One region of the Roseovarius sp. THAF27 genome, then DNA from elsewhere that is predicted to be linked to it. Evidence: riboswitches for the same ligand, from Rfam matches in the RefSeq annotation. Region 1 holds a riboswitch; each other region holds the start of a gene.
The links. Region 1 has a riboswitch for cobalamin ahead of FIU89_RS17135 (CbtB domain-containing protein). Riboswitches for the same ligand answer to the same signal wherever they lie in the genome.
Positions count from the first base shown of each region.

Region 2: linked by a shared signal. The riboswitch ahead of FIU89_RS06655 (hypothetical protein) and the one ahead of FIU89_RS17135 (CbtB domain-containing protein) in region 1 are both predicted to bind cobalamin.
Region 3: linked by a shared signal. The riboswitch ahead of FIU89_RS05195 (aromatic ring-hydroxylating dioxygenase subunit alpha) and the one ahead of FIU89_RS17135 (CbtB domain-containing protein) in region 1 are both predicted to bind cobalamin.

Region 1 is NZ_CP045393.1:3,453,994-3,456,248, forward strand. It holds gene FIU89_RS17130 (CbtA family protein) at 1-656, opposite strand, end outside; gene FIU89_RS17135 (CbtB domain-containing protein) at 661-837, opposite strand; cobalamin riboswitch at 873-1,079, opposite strand; gene bluB (5,6-dimethylbenzimidazole synthase) at 1,343-2,017, shown strand; gene FIU89_RS17145 (adenosylcobinamide-GDP ribazoletransferase) at 2,036-2,255, opposite strand, start outside.
Region 2 is NZ_CP045393.1:1,330,848-1,333,102, forward strand. It holds gene FIU89_RS06645 (YebC/PmpR family DNA-binding transcriptional regulator) at 1-118, shown strand, start outside; gene FIU89_RS06650 (GNAT family N-acetyltransferase) at 265-546, shown strand; cobalamin riboswitch at 624-813, shown strand; gene FIU89_RS06655 (hypothetical protein) at 915-1,187, shown strand; gene FIU89_RS06660 (Mrp/NBP35 family ATP-binding protein) at 1,715-2,255, shown strand, end outside.
Region 3 is NZ_CP045393.1:1,027,038-1,029,292, forward strand. It holds gene FIU89_RS05195 (aromatic ring-hydroxylating dioxygenase subunit alpha) at 1-1,028, opposite strand, end outside; cobalamin riboswitch at 1,143-1,350, opposite strand; cobalamin riboswitch at 1,477-1,670, shown strand; gene nrdH (glutaredoxin-like protein NrdH) at 1,772-1,993, shown strand; gene nrdI (class Ib ribonucleoside-diphosphate reductase assembly flavoprotein NrdI) at 1,998-2,255, shown strand, end outside.

The DNA of each region.
Region 1 (2,255 bases):
AAGAAACCCGCAAAGGCTCCTAGCATGACCCAGGCCGCCAATCCGATCCCAAGCGCGCGCGATGCGAACAAGGCGCCGATTTCTGTCGGCACAGGTCCGGTAAAGACCTCGGGTTCCGGCGCACCGATGACATGCGGCGCCAGCAACAGCACCACGGCGGCGCCCCACCCGGCCCAGTTGCGGCTGAACGCGATCAGCCACATGGCAATGGCCGCCGTCAGCACGGTTGCGAACCACCAAACTTGGCGCTCGTAGACATCGGCAGCAGCCACGCCCGGAACTTCCGGCGCGAGGGTAAAGCCCGGCGCAAGGTGCACCGCGACAAACCCGGCAACCCCCCAGATCAGGCCCGTACGCGCGTTTATCGCCGCACCACGGGTCTCGGCCAGCGACATCAGCGCCACCAGAATCATCGCGTAACCGGAATAGATCAGCATCGTGAAGATGATGCTCAGCCCGTCACGCACGGCATCGAAGCCAGGCAGCTCCGGCGTGGCCGTAACAGTCGAGTCGGTCCCGAAATGCACCAGCTCGCCGCCTTCATAAAGCTCTGCGTGAAGCAGGACCGGCTGCACGAAAAAAAGCTGCAACAGGGCGATAATCAACCCTGCGGCAGCGCCAGCGAACAAGGCGCTGGTCAGCAGACGCGTAAACACCGGTTCAGTGGCAGGGGAAGCCGGTGGCGTGACGCACGTCATGCGCCGCGTCGTGAAGCGTCCCGGCCTGAACGTGGCCTGCCACGAAGATCACGCCAAGACCCAGCGCGGCGATCGCGAACACCGACACCAGCGCGGAGGCCGATGCGGTCTGTGTGGCCGTTGCAGTCTTTACAGTCATAGTACTACCTCTTTGCCTTCACACCCGAAGGCCTTGTGGTTTCAGTCGCGATCAGCAGGTCTCCTGGCTTGCGGGTCTTCATCGTCTGGCTGGCCTTCCCGGATTGCTCCAGTGACGTATTCAGCCTGATTCGCCGCCTACAGTTGCGGGGACAGCCACGGAATTGCCAAGTGTTTTCAGGCGCACCGCGTTCCCTGTTCTCCATCCCGTGCGGAAATGGAACCGATCATCCTCGTTAGTCTAGCAAGCATTGCCACCTGTCAACAATACAACGCATTGCGATAGGCGAATCTCGAACCCAGCGACCGAACCGCAAGACGAGAGTTCCCGCCCGGCTCGGGCACGCAATCTGAGTCATGCTTGCAAAGTCCCGCCCCGTTCTGACATAGACATGACAATCGCCGCGCCGGACCTCAAAGCAATGCCGCTTGCCGACGCGTTCCACTGGACATCGCCCTCTGACAGGGTCACCCGAAACTCGCCGCATCTATCGCAAAGGCCCCTCATGGCGGATCAACCCAGGCCAAGTCCGGCACGCGTCTTTTCCTCGCACGAAAGGCAATGCCTCTATGATATCATCGAGGCGCGCCGCGACGTTCGGAACGAGTTTCTGCCCGACCCGATCGACGATGACGCGCTGCGCCGAATCCTCGAAGCGGCTCATGCCGCGCCCTCCGTCGGCTTCATGCAGCCGTGGAACTTCATTCTGTTGCGTGACGCCGAACTCAGAACCCAGGTGCACAGCATTTTCAGCCGCGCCAACGAAGAAGCCGCCGCCATGTTCCCCGATGACCGTCAGTCCGCCTACAGGTCGCTGAAGCTCGAAGGGATCACCAAGGCACCGCTCAATATCGTAGTCACCTGCGACCGCACCCGCGGCGGCAAGGTGGTTTTGGGCCGCACGCACAATCGTGACATGGATCTTTATTCAACCGTCTGCGCAGTGCAGAACCTCTGGCTCGCGGCCCGCGCCGAGGGGATCGGCGTCGGATGGGTCAGCATTTTCGACCACCGCGAGATCGCCACTCTGCTCGGCATCCCCGAACATGTCGAGCTGGTGGCCTACCTTTGCGTCGGATATGTCGATCAGCTTTACGAACAGCCCGAACTGGCCGCCAAGGGGTGGCGGCAGCGGATATCGCTCGATGACCTTATCATGCACGAGGGTTGGCAGGATTAACGCGGCATCCCAAGGACCTCAAAGGCAGGCCAGCGCGACCCAGATGGCGGTCTCCGAGACCAGTTGCACAGCCCCCAGAACGTCGCCGGTTTGCCCGCCGATCTTGCGCCACGCCAGCCAGCCGATGGCAAAAGTCACCAGCGCGCAGGCCAACAGCGCCCAGGGCGAAAACACCAGCGCCACGACCGCCGCAGCCACGAGGACGCCGCGCGCGGCCTTGCTGCGCCCCGCCGCGCTA
Region 2 (2,255 bases), 2.1 Mb from region 1:
AGGCATGCAAAAGCTGATGAAGCTGATCGACGCGCTGGAAGACGATGACGACGTGCAGAATGTCACGACGAATTTCGAGGCCAGCGACGAGGTGATGGACCAGCTGGCGGCGGAGTGATCCGGGCCGCGTGGGTTTGAGGCGGCGCCCCGGCGGGGCGCCGTTTTGCGTTCGGGGCGGTTTCGTACGCGGAGCCTGCGCTGTGCCGAGTTGTGGACCTTTTTGCGGCGCTGCGGCATGCTGCGCGCAGCCAGGGAAGTATAGACATGCAGATCGAACACGAAGACGGAGAGAGCAAGGGGCGCTATGTCACCCGGATCGACGACGGGCCGGAGGCGGAGCTGACCTATTCCAAGCTGGGAAGCGCGGGCATGATCATCGACCATACCGGCGTGCCCGACGCCTATCGCGGCAAGGGCGTGGGCCTGGCGCTGGTGACCCGCGCGGTGGAGGATGCCCGCGCGGCGGGGCGCAAGATCACGCCGCTTTGCCCGTTTGCCGCGTCGCAGTTTCGCCGGCACCCGGAGTGGGCGGACGTTCTGGCCTGAGCTAGAAGGTGTGGCGCGTGTCGTCGCGCGGCGCTTCAACGTCGCAATCGCGGGTTGCGTCAGGGGCCGCTTGGCGGCAAAGTGAGAGTCCCGAAGGTGCCGCGCAGGTCGCGGAGAATTGGGAAGCCGGTGCAAGTCCGGCGCTGCCCCCGCAACGGTAAGGATGGGGGATACCGCAGATGGCCACTGGGGCGACATGCCCCGGGAAGGCGCGCGTATCCGCACCCCCGCCAAGCCCGGAAACCAGCCTTTGGGACGACGTCGAACCGCGGGGGGCGGTGCGGGCGGTGGACCGGAAAAGCGGTTCTCGCGCGGCCTTCCCTCGCCCCAGTCCGGCCCGGGGTGCGGCCGGAGGAAGAGCAGAAAGCATGAGCCTGACACCGATCATGAACGGGTTGGAGCGCAGTGGGGCCACCGGCGCCGAGGCCGAGGCCGTGGCGCGGCTGGGTTTCCTGGAGTGGGTCTTTGGCTATCCCGGCGCCGTCACGGCGGGGGTCGTGCGCGAGGCGCTGGCCGAACCCGCGGTCCGGAATGCCGACAGCGCGGCGGCGAGGGCGTTTGCCCGCGTGCTGGAGGAGGCGCGCCACGCCGCGCCGATGACGCGGGGCCGGCGCGGGCGGGCCGCAAGGGTGGTGCATTGATCCCAACGCCTTGATCCCGCCGCATGGCGGCGGGGTCGCTGGCTGATTTCCGGCGCGGGGGCGGTGCGGCGAGGGCCTTGCGAACGCTGTCGGGGTAAAAAAGAAAAAACGGCGACGCCAGGGAGGAGGAGAGGCGCCGCCGTTCTTTACGTCGGGTCCCAGGGAGGAGGAAGGGACCGTTCGTCAGGTTTGGGTTCCAAGGGAACCCAGGTCTTGCCGGGACCGCACAAGGGAGGAGAGGCGGTATCCCGAACAGGTACCAAACGGGAGGAGAGGCACCTGATTGTTTTCGCGAGCGTTCGGCGCTGTGACCGTTTCCGTTCGCTGTTGAGTTAAAGATAGCGATATGCTGCGCATGCACAATACGTTTTGCTGCAACGCAGCTATGCAGTTGGCGCATAGAAGATCGGATCATTTTTTACGTTTGAAATCACCGCTTTGCCAGTTTTTTGGGCGGGGTTGAAACGGGGGTTGCACCTGCTTCTGGAAGTGCCACTTTCAACGCCGCAGATGCATGGAGACCGGGCATGACGAAAATACTCGAAAATGTGCGCCGAGAGCTGGACCGGCTGGAATTGCCGGACGGCGGGACGGTGATTTCGCGCGACATGGTGCGCGCGATGCGACTCGAAGGCGGCGAGGTGCGATTCGTGTTGGAGGCGCCCAGCCCCGAGATGGCCCGCCGGATGGAACCGCTGCGGGCCGCCGCCGAGCGTGCGGCGCTGTCGGTCGAGGGGGTGACATCGGCGCAGGTCGCGCTGACCGCAGAGGCGCCCGAGGCGCCCGCGCCGACGCTGAAGGTCGGGCGGCATCCCGAGGGCGGCAGCGCCTCGATCCGGCCGAGCGGGGTGAAATCGATTCTCGCGGTGGCGTCGGGCAAGGGTGGCGTGGGCAAGTCGACCGTGGCGTCGAACCTGGCGGTGGCGCTAGCGCGGGCGGGTCGGCGCGTCGGATTGCTCGATGCCGATATCCACGGGCCGAGCCAGCCGCGCATGATGGGCGTGACCGAACGCGCCCAGAGCCCGGACGGCAAGATCCTGACGCCGCTGGAGGCGCATGGCGTCAAGA
Region 3 (2,255 bases), 1.8 Mb from region 1:
ACGTCGTAATCCACGCCCTCGACCGCGTCTTTGTGCACCAGCCACTTGGTGGTGACCTCGGTCGTCATCGGCGTCAGGGGCGTGACGCGGAAGACGATGGAGTGATCCGGCAGGAAATGGTTCCAGGTCGTGGGGTAATGGTATTTCAGCAGCGTGCCCGCCGTGTCATCGCTGACCCGGCCCAGCCATTTCGACACGGCGGGCTTGAGGTCCATGGTAAAGCTCTTGGCGCCGGGCAGCAGCGGCATCCGCGCGAGGCGGTATTGCATGTCGTCCGACATGCGGAACTGCGACGGGACGCCCTGTGCCTCCAGCCGGTCGAAATGCGCCTGAAGATGGGGCGGGGTGACGCCTTCCTCGATGCCGGTGACGTTGGGGTCGTCGGTGAAGGAGCGGCAGAGGCCCGGATGGTTGCCGCCGCAGTGATAGCACTCGCGGTTGTTCTCCCACACCAGTTTCCAGTTGCCGTGCTCGACGATCGAGGTCTCGAAGGCGACCTTGGCATTCGTCAGGTCATGCACCTGCAGGTAGGGCTGCGCCAGTTCGGCGAAGGCGTCGAAATCGGGCGCATCGTCGGCCAGGCAGATATAGACCAGCCCGCTGAGGATACGGCAATGCACCGGCTTCAGCCCGTGCTTGGTGGGGTCGAAGTCAGGCCCCATTTCCCGCGCCCACAGCAGCCGCCCGTCCAGTTCGTAGGTCCATTGGTGATAGGGGCAGACCAGCTTGGGCGCGTTGCCCTTGGCCACCTTGCACAGAACCGAGCCGCGGTGGCGGCAGGAATTGTGGAAGGCGCGGATCTCGCCATCGGCGCCGCGCACGATGACGACGCCATAGTCGCCGACGCGGTGGGTCACGAAGCTGCCCGGCTTGGGCAGTTCGCAGGCCGGCACGGCAAAGAGCCAGTCGCGGTAGAAGATGTTTTCCATGTCCGCGCGGAACACGTCCGCATCGGTATAGAATGCCTGCTCCAGCGCATGGCCCGGCCGACGCCGCGCCAGCAATTCGCTGATCGGTTGGGTGTTCATCCTTGGCCTCCTGCCGCGCCCCGCGGCAAATTCGGGCAGGAGGTCGGCACGCGCGGTCCACAGGTGCGGCAAGCGAGGAGCCGGACCCGAAGCAGCGCCCGCACCGCCTCCCGCGGTTTGACGTCATTGCAAGGCTGGTTTCCGGACTCCGGTGCGGCCCTTGTGCGGGACCTCGTGGCGCGAAACCTTCCCGGGGCTCCTCTTCCCCAGTGGTCGTGACCGCGCCCGTTGCAACACCGTTACCGTTGCGGGGGCAGTGCCGGGATTTCACCGGCTTCCCAATTCTCCGCCCGCAGGCGGCACCTTGCAACTTCCCCGATTATCACAGGCCGGGCGGCGCAATATGAGAATTGCGACACTCGCTGAAGTGAATCAGACATCCTGCACGATGGGACAAAAATCGCTGCAGCAAGGTAAACTATATATTGACAGTTTCGTGTGCCAGTACCCAATATGGTGTTGCTTTGGTGCCCGCGACTCGACATTGTGGGTGAAAAGGGAAGCCGGTGCGACACCGGCGCTGCCCCCGCAACTGTAAGCGGCAAGCCAAGGTCCGGAACCACTGGTGAGGCAACACCGGGAAGGCGGACCAAGGCGCAAGAGCCGCGAGCCAGGAGACCTGCCAAGGCGCAGTGAACGACGACCGCGGGCGGAGGGCCCGGGCGCGTGTCAGGGGCCCTGGTGGCCTGCTGTTCCCGTGTCCTGTCCCGCCATTCGCAAACCAAAACAAGGGACAGAGCACCATGAGCATCACCGTCTATTCCAAACCTGCCTGCGTGCAGTGCACCGCAACGACCCGAGCGCTGGACGCCCGTGGCCTCGCCTATGACATCGTCGACCTGACCGAGGACACCGCCGCGATGGAGCACGTGCAGGACCTGGGCTACCGGCAGGTGCCTGTCGTCGTCGCCGGAGACGATCACTGGGCCGGGTTCCGTCCCGACATGATCGGCCGGCTCTGCTGAGCGCATGGCGGGGCTGGTCTATTTCTCGAGCGGGTCCGGCAACACGCGGCGCTTCGTCGAAAAGCTGGACCTGCCGGCACGGCGGCTGCCGCGTGTCGCGAGCGATCCTGTCCCGCAGATCACCGCGCCTTTCGTTCTGATCTGCCCGACCTATGCCGATGGGCATGGCAAGGGCGCAGTCCCAAAGCAGGTGATCCGCCTGCTGAATGATCCCGCCGCCCGCGCCCTGCTGCGCGGGGTCATCGCCAGCGGCAATCGCAAT